3 regions of the Pedomonas mirosovicensis genome follow, and region 3 is predicted to be linked to each of the others. Evidence: predicted binding sites of a transcription regulator. Region 3 holds the regulator's gene; each other region holds the start of a gene.
The links. The regulator LexA, encoded in region 3, represses DNA repair genes until DNA is damaged. The targets are predictions, from matches to a motif close to GTTCCNCNCTTGTTCT.
Positions count from the first base shown of each region.

Region 1: uvrA (excinuclease ABC subunit UvrA) is a predicted target of LexA. The motif match lies at 2,833-2,848, and genes of this name have one in related genera.
Region 2: L0C21_RS10330 (PA0069 family radical SAM protein) is a predicted target of LexA. The motif match lies at 1,807-1,822, and genes of this name have one in related genera.

Region 1 is NZ_JAKFIA010000001.1:1,336,304-1,341,745, reverse strand. Features, by position in the region: gene fabI (enoyl-ACP reductase FabI) at 1-427, shown strand, start outside; gene aroC (chorismate synthase) at 461-1,549, shown strand; gene L0C21_RS06410 (NUDIX hydrolase) at 1,800-2,600, shown strand; gene uvrA (excinuclease ABC subunit UvrA) at 2,859-5,442, shown strand, end outside.
Region 2 is NZ_JAKFIA010000001.1:2,176,516-2,181,957, reverse strand. Features, by position in the region: gene L0C21_RS10335 (VOC family protein) at 293-685, shown strand; gene L0C21_RS10330 (PA0069 family radical SAM protein) at 718-1,797, opposite strand; gene L0C21_RS10325 (TerC family protein) at 2,058-3,059, shown strand; gene L0C21_RS10320 (GNAT family N-acetyltransferase) at 3,257-3,805, shown strand; gene map (type I methionyl aminopeptidase) at 3,886-4,629, opposite strand; gene L0C21_RS10310 (2-isopropylmalate synthase) at 4,657-5,442, opposite strand, start outside.
Region 3 is NZ_JAKFIA010000001.1:1,879,222-1,884,663, forward strand. Features, by position in the region: gene trpC (indole-3-glycerol phosphate synthase TrpC) at 1-697, shown strand, start outside; gene moaC (cyclic pyranopterin monophosphate synthase MoaC) at 702-1,184, shown strand; gene L0C21_RS08975 (molybdopterin molybdotransferase MoeA) at 1,186-2,388, shown strand; gene lexA (transcriptional repressor LexA) at 2,444-3,166, shown strand; gene L0C21_RS08985 (ComEC/Rec2 family competence protein) at 3,507-5,442, opposite strand, start outside.

The sequences.
Region 1 (5,442 bases), 540 kb from region 3:
CGTCGCCAAGCGGGCGGAAGAGCTGATGCCGAACGGCGGCTCGCTCCTCACCCTCTCCTACTACGGCGCGGAGAAGGTGGTGCCGCACTACAACGTCATGGGCGTTGCCAAGTCCGCGCTGGAGACCAGCGTGAAGTACCTGGCGATGGACATGGGCCCCAAGAAAGTACGCGTGAACGCCATTTCCGCCGGCCCGATCAAGACTCTGGCCGCCTCCGGCATCGGCGACTTCCGCTACATTCTGAAGTGGAACGAACTGAATTCGCCGCTGCGCCGCAACGTCACCATCGAGGATGTAGGCGGGGCCGGTCTCTACCTGCTCTCCGACCTGTCCGCGGGCGTGACCGGCGAGATCCATCACGTTGACGCCGGCTACAACATCATCGGCATGAAGGCCGAGGATGCGCCGGATATTGCCCTGTCCTAAGGGCTCCCTGCTTCAACGGATGGAACGTCTCGCATGAGTTGGAACAGCTTCGGTCACCTGCTTCGCTTCACCACCTGGGGCGAAAGCCATGGGCCTGCCCTCGGCGTCGTCGTGGACGGCTGCCCGCCGGGCCTGCCCCTGACCGAAGCTGACATCCAGCCCTTCCTCGATAAGCGCCGCCCCGGCCAAAGCCGCTTCACCACCCAGCGGCAGGAACCGGATCAGGTCCGCATCCTCTCCGGCGTGTTCGAGGGCAAGACCACCGGCACCCCGATCAGCCTCGTCATCGAGAACGTTGACCAGCGCTCGAAGGATTACGGCAACATTGCCGAGGCCTACCGTCCCGGCCATGCAGACTGGACCTACGACACCAAATACGGCTTCCGCGATTATCGCGGCGGCGGCCGTTCCTCCGCCCGCGAGACAGCGGCGCGCGTCGCGGCCGGGGCGATCGCCCGCAAGGTACTGGGCGAGAGCATCCGCATCCGCGGCTACCTCGTCGAGCTGGGCGGCGACGCCATCGACCGCGCCAACTTCAATGACGCCGCCATCGACGCCAACCCCTTCTTCTGCCCCGACCCAAGCGCTGCCGAGCGCTGGGCCGAGGCGCTGGATGCCGCCCGCAAGTCCGGCTCGTCGCTGGGCGCGGTGGTCGAGGTGGTGGCCAGCGGCGTGCCGGCCGGCCTTGGCGCGCCCATCTACGCCAAGCTGGATTCCGACCTCGCCTGCGCCATGATGACCGTCAACGCGGTCAAGGGCGTCGAAATCGGCAACGGCTTCGAAGCGGCCCGTCTGCGTGGCGAGGAAAATGCCGATGCCATGCGTCTCGGGCCGGACGGCAAGCCCCGCTTCCTCAGCAACAACGCAGGCGGCATCCTGGGCGGTATCTCCACCGGGCAGGATGTGGTGGTCCGCATGGCCATCAAGCCCACCTCCTCCATCCTCACGCCCGTGCCCACCGTCACCCGCAGCGGCACGGAGACGGAAGTCGTCACCAAGGGCCGCCACGACCCCTGCGTCGGCATCCGCGCCGCGCCGGTGGCCGAGGCCATGATGGCCCTCGTGCTGGCCGACCACCTGCTGCTCGACCGCGCCCAGTGCGGGGCCGTGCCGCGCGGGTAACGTCTCTGGTTTCTTGCGGGGGACTTGTCCCCCGCCCCCCTTCGATTTTTCGGATCGTACCCGGTGTCGACCGGGCGCGTTCCGCTCAAAACAAATGGGAGGTACAGGAGGGGGCTCGATAGTCTGTGCGCCGCCGCGCATGGGCCCCTCCTGTAAAAAAAGAGCTGGGAAAGCCCAAAGTCGTTGGCCTTCCGCGCTGCAAGGCCCCATTTCCTTGAACAACCCGGTTGTCGCTGCCACATTCAAGGCCATGACGAGTCAGCCTGTCCCCGCCGTTCCCGCCGCCACGCTTCTTCTCCTCCGCGACACGCCGCATGGCCTTGAAGTCTTCATGGTCGTGCGAAATCGCTCCATTGGCTTTGCCTCGGGCGCGCTGGTGTTTCCAGGCGGCAAGGTAGACGCGCAGGACAGCGATCTGGCCGCAAGCGACCTGGCGGAAGGTTTTCCCGCCCTTGCCCCCTTTGAGGCCGCCTGCCGCATCGCGGCGCTGCGCGAGGCCTATGAAGAAGCAGGCATTCTTCTTGCCCACCGGGCCAGCGATGGCGCACTGATCTCCGGCAGCGAACTGGACGCCCTGAGCGATAATCGCGCCCCCATTGCCTCCGGCGCCCTGCCATTCGCGGACTTCCTCCGCAACCACGACCTCCGGCTGGCCGCTGACCGCGCCGTTCCCATCGCGCGCTGGGTCACGCCGCCCGAGTCTCCCAAGCGATTCGATACCCTGTTCTACGTAGCGGCGGCCCCTGCCGACCAGCTTGCCGCCCACGACGGCGGGGAGTCGGTGCACTCGGTGTGGATTCGCCCAGACCAGGCCATCGCGGAGGGCGAGGCCGGCAAGTGGCTCATCATCGTCCCTACTCGCTTCAGCCTGGAATGGCTCGCCCAGTACCGCACCGTGGACGAGGCGATGGCGGCTGCGCGCACCCGCACCGTCGCGCCTATTTTCGGGCGCGTGGAGGTGCGGGATGGCATCGAGATGTTCTGCGTGGACGAGGCGGCCGGCTACCCCCGCTGCGCCATTCCGACGGCGCAATTGAACCGGGGCTTCTGAGACGGCAAGCCTTCGCCTGGCGCATGCCCCGCCAGCGGTCGGAAGCGGGCCACAGGGCACCGCATGCCGTCCTGATTACAGCCATGCTTCGCTTGACTTTTTTGCCTCCTCGCTGTTGTGGAGAAGGCCGTTTCCGGAAGACTTTCCCGTGCCGCTCATCCAAGGGGCGCCGCGATGATACCGGACGGCGAGAAACCCCATCGGGGCTCTACGCCTAGCCTCTTGAGTTAGGCGAACAAATATGGAACAAGTACAACCATGTTGACCCATATTTCGATCCGCGGCGCACGCGAACATAACCTCAAGTCCATCAACGTGGACATCCCCCGCGACAAGCTGGTGGTCATCACCGGCCTGTCCGGCTCCGGCAAGTCGTCCCTAGCGTTCGATACCATCTACGCCGAGGGCCAGCGCCGCTACGTGGAGTCCCTCTCCGCCTACGCGCGTCAGTTCCTGGAGCTGATGCAAAAGCCGGATGTGGACCATATCGAGGGCCTGTCTCCTGCCATCTCCATCGAGCAGAAGACCACCTCGAAGAACCCGCGCTCGACCGTCGGTACGGTCACCGAGATTTACGACTACATGCGCCTTCTCTGGGCGCGCGTCGGCGTGCCCTACTCTCCCGCCACGGGTCTTCCCATCGAGGCGCAAACGGTCAGCCAGATGGTCGACCGCATCCTGGCGCTGCCGGAGGGCACGAGGTTTTACCTGCTGGCCCCCATCGTGCGCGGCCGCAAGGGCGAGTACCGCAAGGAAATGCTGGAGCTTCGCAAGCAGGGTTTCCAGCGCCTGAAGGTCGACGGCGAGTTCTACGATATCGATGAGGTTCCCGCGCTCGACAAGAAGTTCAAGCACGACATCGACGTGGTGGTGGACCGCATCGTGGTGAAGGAGGGCGTCGCCACCCGCCTCGCCGACTCGCTCGAAACTGCGCTGAAGCTGGCGGACGGTCTCGCCGTTGCCGAAATGGCAGGCAAGACTGGCGACAAAGGCGAGCCGGAGCGGATCATCTTTTCCGAGAAGTTCGCCTGTCCGGTCTCCGGTTTCACGATTTCCGAAATCGAGCCGCGCCTGTTCTCGTTCAACAACCCGCACGGCGCCTGCCCCACCTGCGACGGCCTGGGCGAAAAACTCTATTTCGATGCCGAATTGGCGGTGCCCAACGGTGAGTTGAGCATTGCCGACGGCGCCATCCTGCCGTGGGCAAAGTCGAACCCGCCCTCGCCTTACTACATGCAGGTGCTCGAGAGCCTGGCGGATCACTTCTGCTTCTCAGTGCATACGCCCTGGCAGGAACTGCCCAAAAAGGTGCAAGACATCATCCTCCACGGCACCAAGGGCGAAGCCGTGCCGCTCGTCTTTCAGGACGGCCGCAAGCGCTACCAGGTGATGAAGCCGTTCGAGGGCGTGCTGAACAATCTAGACCGCCGCTGGCGCGACACCGAATCCTCGTGGATGCGCGAGGAGCTGTCCCGTTACCAAGCCTCGGCCCCATGCGAGACATGCAACGGCGCGCGCCTCAAGCCGGAAGCGCTGGCGGTGAAAGTGGGTGGCTGCACCATTTCGGAAGTGACCGAGAAATCGGTGGCCGACGCGCTGGCGTGGTTCGGCGAGCTTGCCGCCCAGCTGACGCCGAAACAGGCTGCGATCGCCGAGAAGGTATTGAAGGAAATTTCCGATCGCCTCGGCTTCCTCAATAACGTCGGCCTCGATTACCTTAACCTCTCCCGCTCCTCCGGCACGCTTTCGGGCGGCGAGAGCCAGCGCATCCGCCTTGCCAGCCAGATCGGCTCCGGCCTCACCGGCGTGCTTTATGTGCTGGACGAACCCTCCATCGGTCTGCACCAGCGCGACAACGACCGGCTGCTGGAGACATTGAAGCGCCTGCGCGACCTCGGCAACACCGTGCTCGTGGTGGAGCATGACGAGGATGCCATCCGCACTGCCGACCATGTGATCGACATGGGCCCCGGCGCGGGCGTCCACGGCGGCGCGATCATCGCCGAAGGCACGCCGCAGGATATCATGACGTCGGAGAACAGCCTCACTGGCGCTTACCTCTCCGGCCGCCGCATGGTGCCGCTGCCGGAGCAGCGTCGCCCCGGCTCGGGCAAATTCATCACCATTCGGGGCGCGCGGGCCAACAACCTGCGGAATGTCGATGCCTCCATTCCGCTCGGCACCCTTACCTGCATCACCGGCGTGTCGGGCTCGGGTAAATCCACCCTTACGCTCGACACGCTGTTCAACGCCGCCACGCGCAAGCTGAACGGCAGCCGCGTCATCCCCGGCGCGCACGATGCGCTCGAAGGCCTTGAGCATTTGGACAAGGTCATTGACATCGACCAGTCTCCCATCGGGCGCACGCCGCGCTCCAACCCGGCCACCTACACCGGGGCATTCACGCCGATCCGCGAGTGGTTCGCCGGGCTGCCCGAGGCGCAGGCGCGCGGCTACAAGGCCGGCCGCTTCTCCTTCAACGTGAAGGGCGGCCGCTGCGAGGCGTGCCAGGGCGATGGCGTCCTCAAGATCGAGATGCACTTCCTGCCGGACGTGTATGTGACTTGCGATACCTGCAACGGCCATCGCTACAACCGCGAAACGCTGGAGATCAAATTCAAGGGCAAGTCCATTGCGGACGTGCTGGAGATGACCGTCGAGGACGGTGTGGAATTCTTCTCCGCCGTGCCGCCGATCCGCGACAAGCTGGCCATGCTGAAGGAAGTGGGCCTCGGCTATGTGAAGATCGGCCAGCAGGCAACCACCCTTTCCGGCGGTGAGGCGCAGCGCGTCAAGCTGGCGAAGGAGTTGTCCCGCCGCGCCACCGGTAACACTCTCTACA
Region 2 (5,442 bases), 300 kb from region 3:
GGAAGGGGGCTTGGGGCTCGACGCAAACCGTACCGTTGTGTTGGTGTATTAGTAATCTACTACACCACGCCAATAACACAATCTCAATTACGCTCAGGAGCGGTAAGCTGTGCAAAAGTAGCGATGAAGCGATGAAAAGGCGGGTTTAGAGTATATCAGGCGGGTGTTTGGGGGTGTGTTGGTCGACCCATTCAGGACTCAGAGAGCAGGCAACAGCATTGAGTGTCAGTCGCGCAGAAGGTGAATCCTCAGCCAGCCAGTGATAGGCTTCGTTTAACGGGGGAGATAAAGCATGCATGTGCCACAGGGGTTTGGCGTGGTGACGCCTTACATATTCGTTGACGATGCAGACCGTTACGTTGCTTTTCTCGTGTCCGCGCTTGGTGGCATTGAGGTCGGGCGCAGCACGATGCCGGATGGGCGCATCGCCAACTGCCAGGTACGGTTCGGCTCGACCACTGTGATGGTGAGCGAGGCGTCGGAGCAGTTTCCGGCCAGCAAGGCGGCCTTCTACCTCTATGTGGAGAATGCCGATGCCGCCATGGCCCGGGCTGTGACCGGCGGGGCGGAGGCGATCATGGATGTGGCCGACATGCCCTACGATGACCGCCAGGGCGGCGTGCGCGACCCGGCCGGCAACATCTGGTGGATTTCGCAGCGCCTGACCGACCGGCCCTATTTCTGACGCGCCCGGTCCGGGTGCGGCGCCGGATTGCCTTAGAACAGGGAGAGTTGCGGCCCCTCGGGTGGCCGGAAGTGGGTCACTGACAGGGCGTAGCGGTCCCGGTTGAGACCATGACGCTTGCAGGCGGCATGGAAGCGGGCGCGCAGCATTTGGGCGTAGGGACCATCGCCGATCATCCGCATGCCGAAGCGCGGGTCGTTGGCCTTGCCGTCCCGGCTCTGGCGCAGCAGCGACATGACGCGACCCGCCCGGTCCGGCACGTTTGCCTCCAGCCATTCCTCGAACAGCCCGGCCACTTCCCATGGCAGACGCAGGAGGATGGAGGAGGCGCCCCGCGCCCCGGCCTCAGCGCCTGCCTCCACGATGCGCTCGATCTCGTGGTCGGTGAGGCCCGGAATGAGCGGGGAGAGGAACAGGTTCACCGGCACGTCCGCTTGGGCAAGCAGGCGAATGGCTTCCAGCCGCCGCTTCGGGGTTGAGGCGCGTGGCTCCATGGCGCGGGCGAGGCGGTGGTCGAGCGTGGTGACGGAGATGTTGACGACCACCAGCTCACGCGCCGCCAGCCTCGCCAGGAGATCGATGTCCCGCGTGACGCCGAAGTTCTTGGTGGTGATGGTGACCGGGTGCCCGGTGCGCTCCATTACTTCCAGGAGACTTCGGGTGATGGCGAACCGCTTCTCGATGGGCTGGTAGGGGTCGGTGTTGGTGCCCATGGCGATGGGAGAGGGCACATAGCCCCGCTTGCCCAGTTCCTTTTCGAGGAGTGCTGCAGCATCCGGCTTGGCAAACAGTTTCGTCTCAAAATCCAGCCCCGGCGAGAGGTCCATGTACGCATGGGTGGGCCGGGCGTAGCAGTAGATGCACCCGTGCTCGCAGCCTCTGTAGGCGTTCACCGAGCGGTCGAACGGCAGGTCCGGGCTCTGGTTGCGGGTAAGAATGGTGCGGGGCGTCTCGATGGTAATGGTTGTTGCCAGTGGTGGCAGCTCATCGCCCCAGCGGTCGATTTCGGCTCCTTCCGCATCCAGCCAGTCGCCATCAAGCTCCCGGTCGGGCAGGCCAAAGCGCTGGCTTGCCCGGTTGTTCGTCGCCGCCCGTCCACGAGTCACCGTCATGGGTGAAATAGAACATATAGAGAACAAATTTACAAGCGCGTCTCTTTTTCTAGTCAGGCCCTCTTGATCCATCCCCACATCTGCACCAATTTCCGGGGTGTGCGGGCCGGGCCCCTCTGGCGATTGCCGCAATGGCATCGTGATGTCGGACCGCATCGAGTGCGCTCGATGCCAGGGTCCGGTTGATCGCCCGAAATCCAGACCCGGTCCGACTTTCAACCATCGTGCGCCTCGAATCCGAACTCGAACAGGAGAGGCATATGCACGAGTTGCTTTCCGGCGCGCTTGGCCAGCTCTGGCTCGGCACGCCCATCTGGATGTGGCTTGCGTTTCTGGGAATTGTCATCGCGCTTCTTGCGCTCGATCTCGGCGTTGTGCACCGGGAACAGCGGGAGATCGGCGTTCGGGAGAGCCTGATGCTCTCCGGCGTCTATATCGCCCTTGGCCTTGCCTTCGGCGGCGGCGTCTGGTGGCTGTTGGGGCCGGAGGCGGGCGCGGCCTACGTTACCGGCTTCGTGGTGGAGAAAAGCCTGGCGATGGACAACGTGTTCGTCATCGCCATGATCTTCAGCTACTTCGCCATTCCGCGCCTTTATCAGCACCGGGTGCTGTTCTGGGGCATCCTCGGCGTCATCGTGCTGCGCGGCATCATGATCGGCGCGGGCGCGACGCTGGTGGCCGAGTTCAGTTGGCTGCTCTACGTGTTCGCGGCCTTCCTTGTCTTCACCGGTATCAAGATGTGGCTGTCGGCGGAGGAGGACTATTCGGTGGGGGACTCGCGCGTGCTGCGCTTCGTCCGCCGCCATGTGCGCGTTACGGAAACCCTGCACGGCGACCACTTCTGGGTACGGCAGGTTGATCCTAAAACCGGCAGGCGCGCGCTCTACATGACGCCGCTGATGCTGACGCTGCTGATGGTCGAGTTCGCAGACGTAATCTTTGCGGTCGATTCCGTGCCGGCGATCTTCGCCATCACCACCGACCCGTTCATCGTCTACACCTCGAACATCTTCGCCATCCTTGGCCTGCGCGCGCTTTACTTTGCGTTGGCCGCCATGGTGCACCGCTTCCATTACCTGAAGTATGCGCTGAGCGTGCTCCTGGTGTTCATCGGCTCGAAGATTTTCATAGCCGATCTGGTCGACATGCCCGGCGGCAAGTTCCCGCCCGCCTGGTCGCTGGGCATCAGCTTTGCGATTCTGGGCGCGGGTGTCGCCTACTCGTTGTGGAAAACGCGGAACGAGACGCACGCCGTACCCTGACGGCGGCTCTCAGGCGGCAGGGCGGGCGGCGGGCTGCCAGGCCTGTCGCCCCCGCTTCCTGGCCGAAGCAGACGGAACGTGGCCCGTGCGGGGCAGGCCGTACTGCTATTTCGGACGACGGAGCTATAAGCTTAGCGGAGTGGTTATAAGGGTTGGACGCTGGTATTCTGACCAACGCGTAAATGAGTGGGTAACCAATGTTAAAGCCGATTGAACAGCAGCGTGTCGATTCTCTTCCCAGCCAGCTGAAGACGTTTCGGCTGATCGCCCATCGCATCGGGCCTGAGGATTTCGAGAATCTGCGCCTGCTGCACCGCAATCCGGTGGTTATGCGGACCCTGTCTCCCACGGGCGAGCCGTGGTCGGAGGAGGAAACCTCCGCCATGATCGCGCGGGCCATGGAGAACTGGGAGATCCACGGCTACGGCCTCTGGCTGTTCGAGCTGGACTACACCCATACCTTCATCGGCTACTGCGGGCTGAAGCCGGAGGTGTTCGACGGCGAGGAGTGCGCCGAGCTGCGCTATGCCGTGCGCGCTTCTCAATGGGGGCAGGGCTACGGCACCGAGATGGCGCGGGCCGTGCTCTATCCGCGCAACATCGCCGCTGTGCGGGTGCCCATCGTCAGCACGATTTCAGTCGGGGATGAGCCCGGCCGCAAGGTGCTGGAGAAGCTGGGCTTCAAGTACGACAGGAACATTATCCGCTCGGGCCGTCCGCACGAGCTGTTCCGCCTGTCGCGCTGAGCGGGAAGGGCTTGTTCAAGGTCATATTGCAGGGGCCTGGGGACCCCTGCAGAATAAATCCCTAAGAAATAAGAACGCGCTCAGGCCGTCACGATAATCGGCGCGCCGCGGGTGACGACGATGGTGTGCTCGAACTGGGCCATGGGGGCGAGGTCGGCAGGATAAAGCGACCAGCCGTCGTCCGCTTCCACGATCTTGGCGTTGCCGGGGGTGAGGAACGGCTCGACCGTGATGACCAGCCCTTCGGTCAGCCTTTGACGCGCGCTGCGGACATAGTGGTTCCACACCGTGGGCTCTTCATGGATGTGGCGGCCGACGCCATGGCCGGTCAGCGTGCTGCACACTTTGAAGCCGGCGGCCTTGGCCTCAGCCTCGACGCGCTTGCCGATCTCGTTGATCGGCTGACCAGCCTTGGCGGCATAGATGCCCTTGGTCATGGCCCGCTTGGTGGCGTCCAGCAGCTTGGCCTGATCCTTGGTGGGTTGGTTGCCAACCACCATGGAAGCGCCGCTGTCGGTCCAGTAGCCGTCCAGCTCCAGCGACACGTCGATGTTGATGAGGTCGCCTTCACGCAAAGGGCGGGCATCGGGAATGCCATGGGCGGCTACGCCCTCGATGGAGATGCAGGTTGCGCCGGGAAAGTTGTAGGCCGCGCGCGGGGCGGAGCGGGCCCCGGCGCGGTCCATCATGTCCTGTGCCATTCGGTCGAGTTCCAGGCCAGTAACGCCGGGCTTCGCTTCGTTCAGCATGGCGCGGAGGATATCGCGCACCAGGGCGCCTGAGCGCCTCAGGCCAGCGAGCTGGCGTTCGTCTTCAACCGTCACGGCACGACTCCGTTTGTTGTCCGAGGATCAGGCGCGATGGCGCAAACCCTCGCTCGGGTCAACCGCCTGCTTGGTGCGCTTGACCATCAGCTTGTTGAGCGCATTCACATAGGCCCGCGCGCTGGCGACCAGCGTATCGGCATCAGCGCCCTGGCCCTGGGTTGTACGCCCGTTTTCATCCAAACGCACGGTCACTTCGGCCTGCGCGTCGGTTCCCTGCGTGACCGCATGCACCTGATAGAGCTGCAGGGTTGCTTCCTCGTGCGGCACCAGCTTGCGGATGGCGGCGAACAGAGCATCGACCGGGCCGTTGCCCTTGGAGACGGCGGTGTGCTCCTCCCCATCGATGCGGAGGCTCACGATGGCGCGCTGGCCGTTGGAGCCGCAATAGATCTCGACCTCGGCCAGCTGGATGCGATCATGGGCGCGCAGGGTCTCGTCATCGACGAGGGTGACGATGTCCTCGTCGTAGACGTGCTTCTTGGCATCGGCCAGCGCCTTGAAGCGCTTGAAGGCATCCTGGAACTCGTTGTCGGAGAGGCGGTAGCCCAGCTGCTCCAGCTTCTCGCGGAAGGCGGCGCGGCCGGAGTGCTTGCCCATGACGAGGTTGTTGGTGGTGAGGCCCACCGACTCCGGCGTCATGATCTCGTAGGTTTCCTTGTTCTTCAGCACGCCATCCTGGTGGATGCCGCTTTCGTGCGCGAAGGCGTTTGCGCCCACCACGGCCTTGTTGGGCTGCACGGTAAAGCCCGTGATGGCCGAGACCATGCGCGAGGCACGGGTAATCTCCTGCGTCACGATGTTCGTCGAGTA
Region 3 (5,442 bases):
GGAGCGGCCGCGCGGTTTCCTGATGGCGTTGGAGCGAGCCCGCCGCGAGGGCCGTTACGGTCTCATCGCTGAAATCAAGAAGGCCAGCCCCTCCAAGGGGTTGATCCGCGAGGACTTTGACCCGCCGGCACTGGCCGAGGCCTATCTCGCGGGCGGTGCCACCTGCCTTTCGATCCTGACGGACGAACCCTATTTCCAGGGCTGCAACGCCTATCTCAAGGCCGCGCGGCGGACGGTACCCCTGCCCGTTCTGCGGAAGGACTTCATGATCGACCCCTACCAGGTGGTCGAAGCCCGCGCCATCGGGGCGGATTGCATCCTGCTCATCATCGCCGGGCTTGAGGACAGCCAGGCCGCCGAGCTGGAGGCCGCCGCCGAAAGCCTCGGCATGGATGTGCTCGTCGAGGTGCACAGCGCCGAGGAGCTGGAGCGGGCCACCCGTCTCAACTCCCGCCTGCTCGGCATCAACAACCGCAATCTCAAGACCATGAGCGTGGACATCAACACCACGATCGAGCTGGCGAGCCTTTTGCCCCAGGGCTATCTGGTGGTCGGCGAAAGCGGTCTTCGCACCAAGGCGGACCTGGACCTGCTGGCCGCCCGCAGTGTCACCACCTTTCTCGTGGGCGAATCCCTCATGGCCCAGCCGGACGTGACGGCGGCCACCCGCTCCCTCCTCGGCCTGGCGGCGGAGTAACCTTATGGCGGGCGGGCTCAGCCATATCGGCGCGGGCGGGGAGGCCCACATGGTCGATGTCTCGGCCAAGGCCGCGACCGAGCGGCGGGCCCTGGCCACCGGGCGCATTCTCATGTCTCCGCAAGCCTTTGCCGCCGTTCGGGACAACGCCATCGCCAAGGGCGACGTGCTATCGGTTGCCCGTGTCGCCGGCATCATGGCGGCCAAGCGCACGTCAGACCTCATTCCGCTGTGTCATCCCCTGCCCATTCAGAAGATTTCGGTCGATTTCGCGTTGGAAGAGCAGGACTTCGCCATTTCCGTCATGGCCATGGTGAAAACCACTGGCCAGACAGGCGTTGAGATGGAAGCGCTGACAGCGGCAAGCATCGCCCTTCTCACCGTCTACGACATGGCCAAGGCGGTGGATAAGGCGATGCGGATTGAAGGCGTCCGCCTGCTGGAAAAGACGGGCGGCAAATCGGGTACCTTTAAAGCGGAGGCGTAACATGCTGAGCGTGGCGGAGGCGCAGGCACGGGTTCTGGCAGCCGCTGGCGCGCGCCGGCGCGAAACCGTGCCTCTTCACGAGGCTCACGGCTGCTATCTGGCGGAGGATGTCACTGCCCTGCTCTCCCAGCCGCCGTTCAACGCCTCGGCGATGGATGGCTACGCCGTCCGCTTCGAGGATATCGCCCCTGGCATGACCATGCCGGTCATCGGCGAGGCCCTTGCGGGCAAGGCGTTCGATGGCGTGTGGGAAGAAGGCGTCGCCATCCGCATTCTCACCGGCGCGCCCATGCCGGAAGGCACGGATACGGTCATCCTTCAGGAAGACGTGGCCTATGAGGACGGCGCAATCCGCATCATGGAGGAAGGCCCCGGCTTTGCCGGACGCCACGTCCGCAAGGCGGGGCAGGATTTCGCCCTTGGTGCCCTGCTGCTCAAGGCCGGTAGCCGGCTGAACGCCCGCGCCATTGCGCTGATGGCCGCCAGCGGCCATGGCATGGCCGAGGTCTACGCCCGCCCGCGCATCGCCATTCTGGCCACCGGCGACGAATTGGTGCCGCCCGGCGCGCAGCCCGGCCCGGACCAGATCATCAACTCCAACGGCGTCATGCTGTCGGCTCTTGCCCGCGCGGCAGGGGCCGAAGTCGCCGATCTCGGCATCCTGCCCGATCGTCATGATGTCATCCGCGACGCCATCGCGGACGTGAAGGACGTGGACATTCTCGTCACCGTCGGCGGCGCGTCGGTGGGCGATCACGACTACGTGCAGGCGGCGCTCGTCGATGCCGGCGCCACCATCGATTTCTGGAAAATCGCCATGCGCCCCGGCAAGCCGATGATGCTGGGCACGCTGGGCGATGCGGTCGCCATCGGCCTGCCGGGCAATCCGGTTTCGGCCTATGTGTGCGCCCAGCTGTTCCTGTTGCCGCTGGTGCGCCACCTCATGGGCGCCTCCAATCCATTCCCTGCGCCGCTCCAGGGCCGTCTGACGATGGACATGCCCGCCAACGGCCCGCGCGCCAATTACCAGCGCGCCCACGTCGCCGCCGGGCCGGACGGCTGGGAGGTTACCCCCTTCCCGGTGCAGGACAGCGCCATGCTCTCCCGCCTTGAGGAGGCCAATGCGCTCGCCATCCGCCCGGCCGAGGCTCCGGCCGCGGAAAAAGGGTCGAATATCGCGTTTCTGCCCCTCAACAATGATTGACGCCTTTGTGGAACTTTCATAGAACGTTCATAGTCTGTTCCACAAGGACTTGGGCATGCTCACCCGCAAGCAACACGATCTGCTGATTTTCATTCATCAGCGCCTCGAGGCGACCGGCATCTCGCCGTCGTTCGAGGAAATGAAGGAAGCGCTGGGCCTCAAATCGAAGTCCGGCGTGCATCGGCTCATCAACGCTTTGGTGGAGCGCAACTTCATCCGCCGCCTGCCCAACCGGGCCCGCGCGCTGGAGGTGCTGCGCCTGCCTGATGCGGCTGCGCCCTCCCGCGGTGTCAAGCCGCAGCTGGCCAGCGATCGGGATGCCGCCATCGCTGCCGCCGACAACGTGGTGCGTGGCACCTTCGGCAAGCCGAAGGCCCCGGCTGTAGCCACCACGGCATCCTTCGTGGAGATTCCGCTGCATGGCCGCGTCGCCGCCGGTCAGCCCATCGAGGCGCTGGAGAGCGATCGCCAACTGGCCGTACCGCCGGCGCTGCTTGGCCCCGGCCAGCACTTCGCGCTGGAGGTCTCGGGCGACTCCATGGTGGAGGCGGGCATTCTGGATGGCGACTACGCCATCATCCGCAAGGCCGACCATGCGCTGGACGGCGACATCATCGTTGCCCTGGTGGACGATGAGGAAGCGACGCTGAAGCGCCTGCGCCGCAAGGAAGGCAAGGTCCGGCTGGAGCCAGCCAACGCTGCCTACAAGACGCAGGTTTACGAACCCAAGCGCGTCCGCATCCAGGGCAAGCTCGTCGGCCTGATGCGCCGATATTGAGTTGGCCGGTCCTGCGCTGGCCGGTACTGGATTAATTGTGGAATTTTGATTTTGCGGGAGGGGCCCCGTGTGCAGAGGCGCACAAGCAATAAGGCCCCTCCTTCACCTCCCTTACATTATCGGGCCCTTCGTTATCAGGCTGCGCCCTGCATGAGCGCAAAGCCGTCTAGGGTCTCCGCGTCGACACAACCGTTCGACCGGGCGCGCCCCATTTAAATCCCCAGCATTCGTCAATCCCCAGCCTTCACGCCACCGCCTGACCGGGTGCGTCCCCAAAAACGAAGGGGGGTCGCAGGGGGACAAGTCCCCTGCAATGAAAATCAACACCCCTTAAACCCGCTCAACGCCCGGCGGCGGCCCACGGGTGGCGGCCGCGCTGCGTTTCAGCTCCCTGCACGTCAAGCCGGCCGCCATCGAGAAAGCGCAGCGTTGTGGCCCCCAGCCGCTCCCGCGCCGGGGCGTCCAGCTTCAGCCGTTTCGGCGCGCACCAGCCCGGCAAGCGGCGCGGCGCGATCACGATGTCATTGTCCGCGCACAGGCGCCGCAGCGCCGGGGCCTCAAACCAATCCTTCAGCCACACGACCGACCACCAGCGTCCGGCCTGCCACAGCGCCACCCGGCATACCCCCTCGCCGCAGTCCTGAACCAGCCCCGGCGTTGCCGCCATATCGGCCAATGGCAGCATGGCGGTCGTATCCAGTCCGCTCTCCTCCAGCCACATCTCGCGGGCGAACGCGCCGCGCCGTAGGGTGGAGAACGCCATGCGCCCATCCTCCAGCCGCACCGCCATCATGCCGCCATCCTGGCTCACGAACAGGTCCGGGCGCGGCGTCATTGCGGCAAGCGCCACGCCGGCCAGCATGGGCAGCAGACCGCCGAGCCGCAGCCTCGTGCGCCACAGGCACAGCCAGACAAGGCCGAACATCATCAGCCCGAAGGCCGGATTGCTCGGCGTATGCCAGCGCACCACCGCGCCTTCCCAGCTTGAAACCTCCCGCGCCAGCGCGATGACGAGATCGAGCCCCACCCGGACCACCTCTGTCACCCAGTCGATCCCGCCCACGCTCTCCGCCAGCACCGCCGCCATCAGCCCCGGCATGATGACGAGGCTGGTGAGCGGTATGGCGATGAAGTTGGCAACGACGCCATAGACGCCGGTCTGGTTGAAGTGATGGATGGCGATGGGCGCAAGCATGGCCTCGGCCACAAGGCTGCTGAGGATCAGCCCCGCGCCCCAGCGGAGAAGCCGCCGCGCCCGCCCATCCCCCTCCTGCCGCCGCAGCCACCGCTCGGCGAAGCGGGATTGGTAGAGTGCCACCAGCCCGGTCACTGCCGCGAAGGACAGCTGGAAGCTGGGGCTCAGCAGCGCCTCCGGCCGGAACAGGAGGATGAGCCCTGCCCCCGTCGCCACCATCCGCAGGCTGATCGCCTGCCGCCCGAGCAGGAGGCCCGCGAGCACGATCAGCGTCGCGATGCAACTCCTCACCGTTGGCACGCTGCTTCCGGCGATGAGGGTGTAGGCGATGGCCGCCAGAGCAGCCGCCAGCGCCGCGAAGGTCTTGAGCGGCAGGCGCAGCGCCAGCCATGCGGAGAGCGCCAGCAGCCGGCGGGTGAGCAGAAACACGATGCTCGTCACCATGGCGATATGCAGCCCGGAGATGGAAATGAGGTGGGCCAGGCCGCTGTCCCGCATGGCCTGGGTCACGTCCTCCGGGATGCCAGAGCGGTCTCCCGTCACCAGCGCAGCAGCCATGCCGCCCGCCTCTCCCCCGATCCGCGCGCGCAAGCGCTCGCTCAGCCAGTCCCGCGCCGCCTCGATGCGGTCCATCACGCCCGTGTTCGGCGCAGGGGCGCTCACCACCGTCACCGCGCAGTGGATTGCGCCCACGCCCCCTATTTCCTCGAACCACGCCCGCTGCCCGAAGTCATAGCCGCCGGGCACCGCCGGGCCAGGCGGCGGTTGCAACCACGCCTTCACCCGCACCCGCGCGCCGCGTTCAATCGTCTCCCCCAGCGGTTTGCGGCTCGTCAGCCGCACGCGGGCCGGGGTTTCATCCGGCTTTAGCCTCGTAATGGCCGTCACCCGCACCACCAGCCGGTCGCGGCCGTCCGCCAGGGTCTCGCGCGACTCGACAAGGCCCGTCACCTCCCGCGCCGCACCGTTCAGCGGGAAGACCGGCGCGCGCACCGCCTCGCCCCGCGCCCAGGCGAGCAATATGCCCGCCGCCACCAGCAGTCCGGCCCAGCCAAGCAGCCGGCCCGCCACCTCCTGTCGC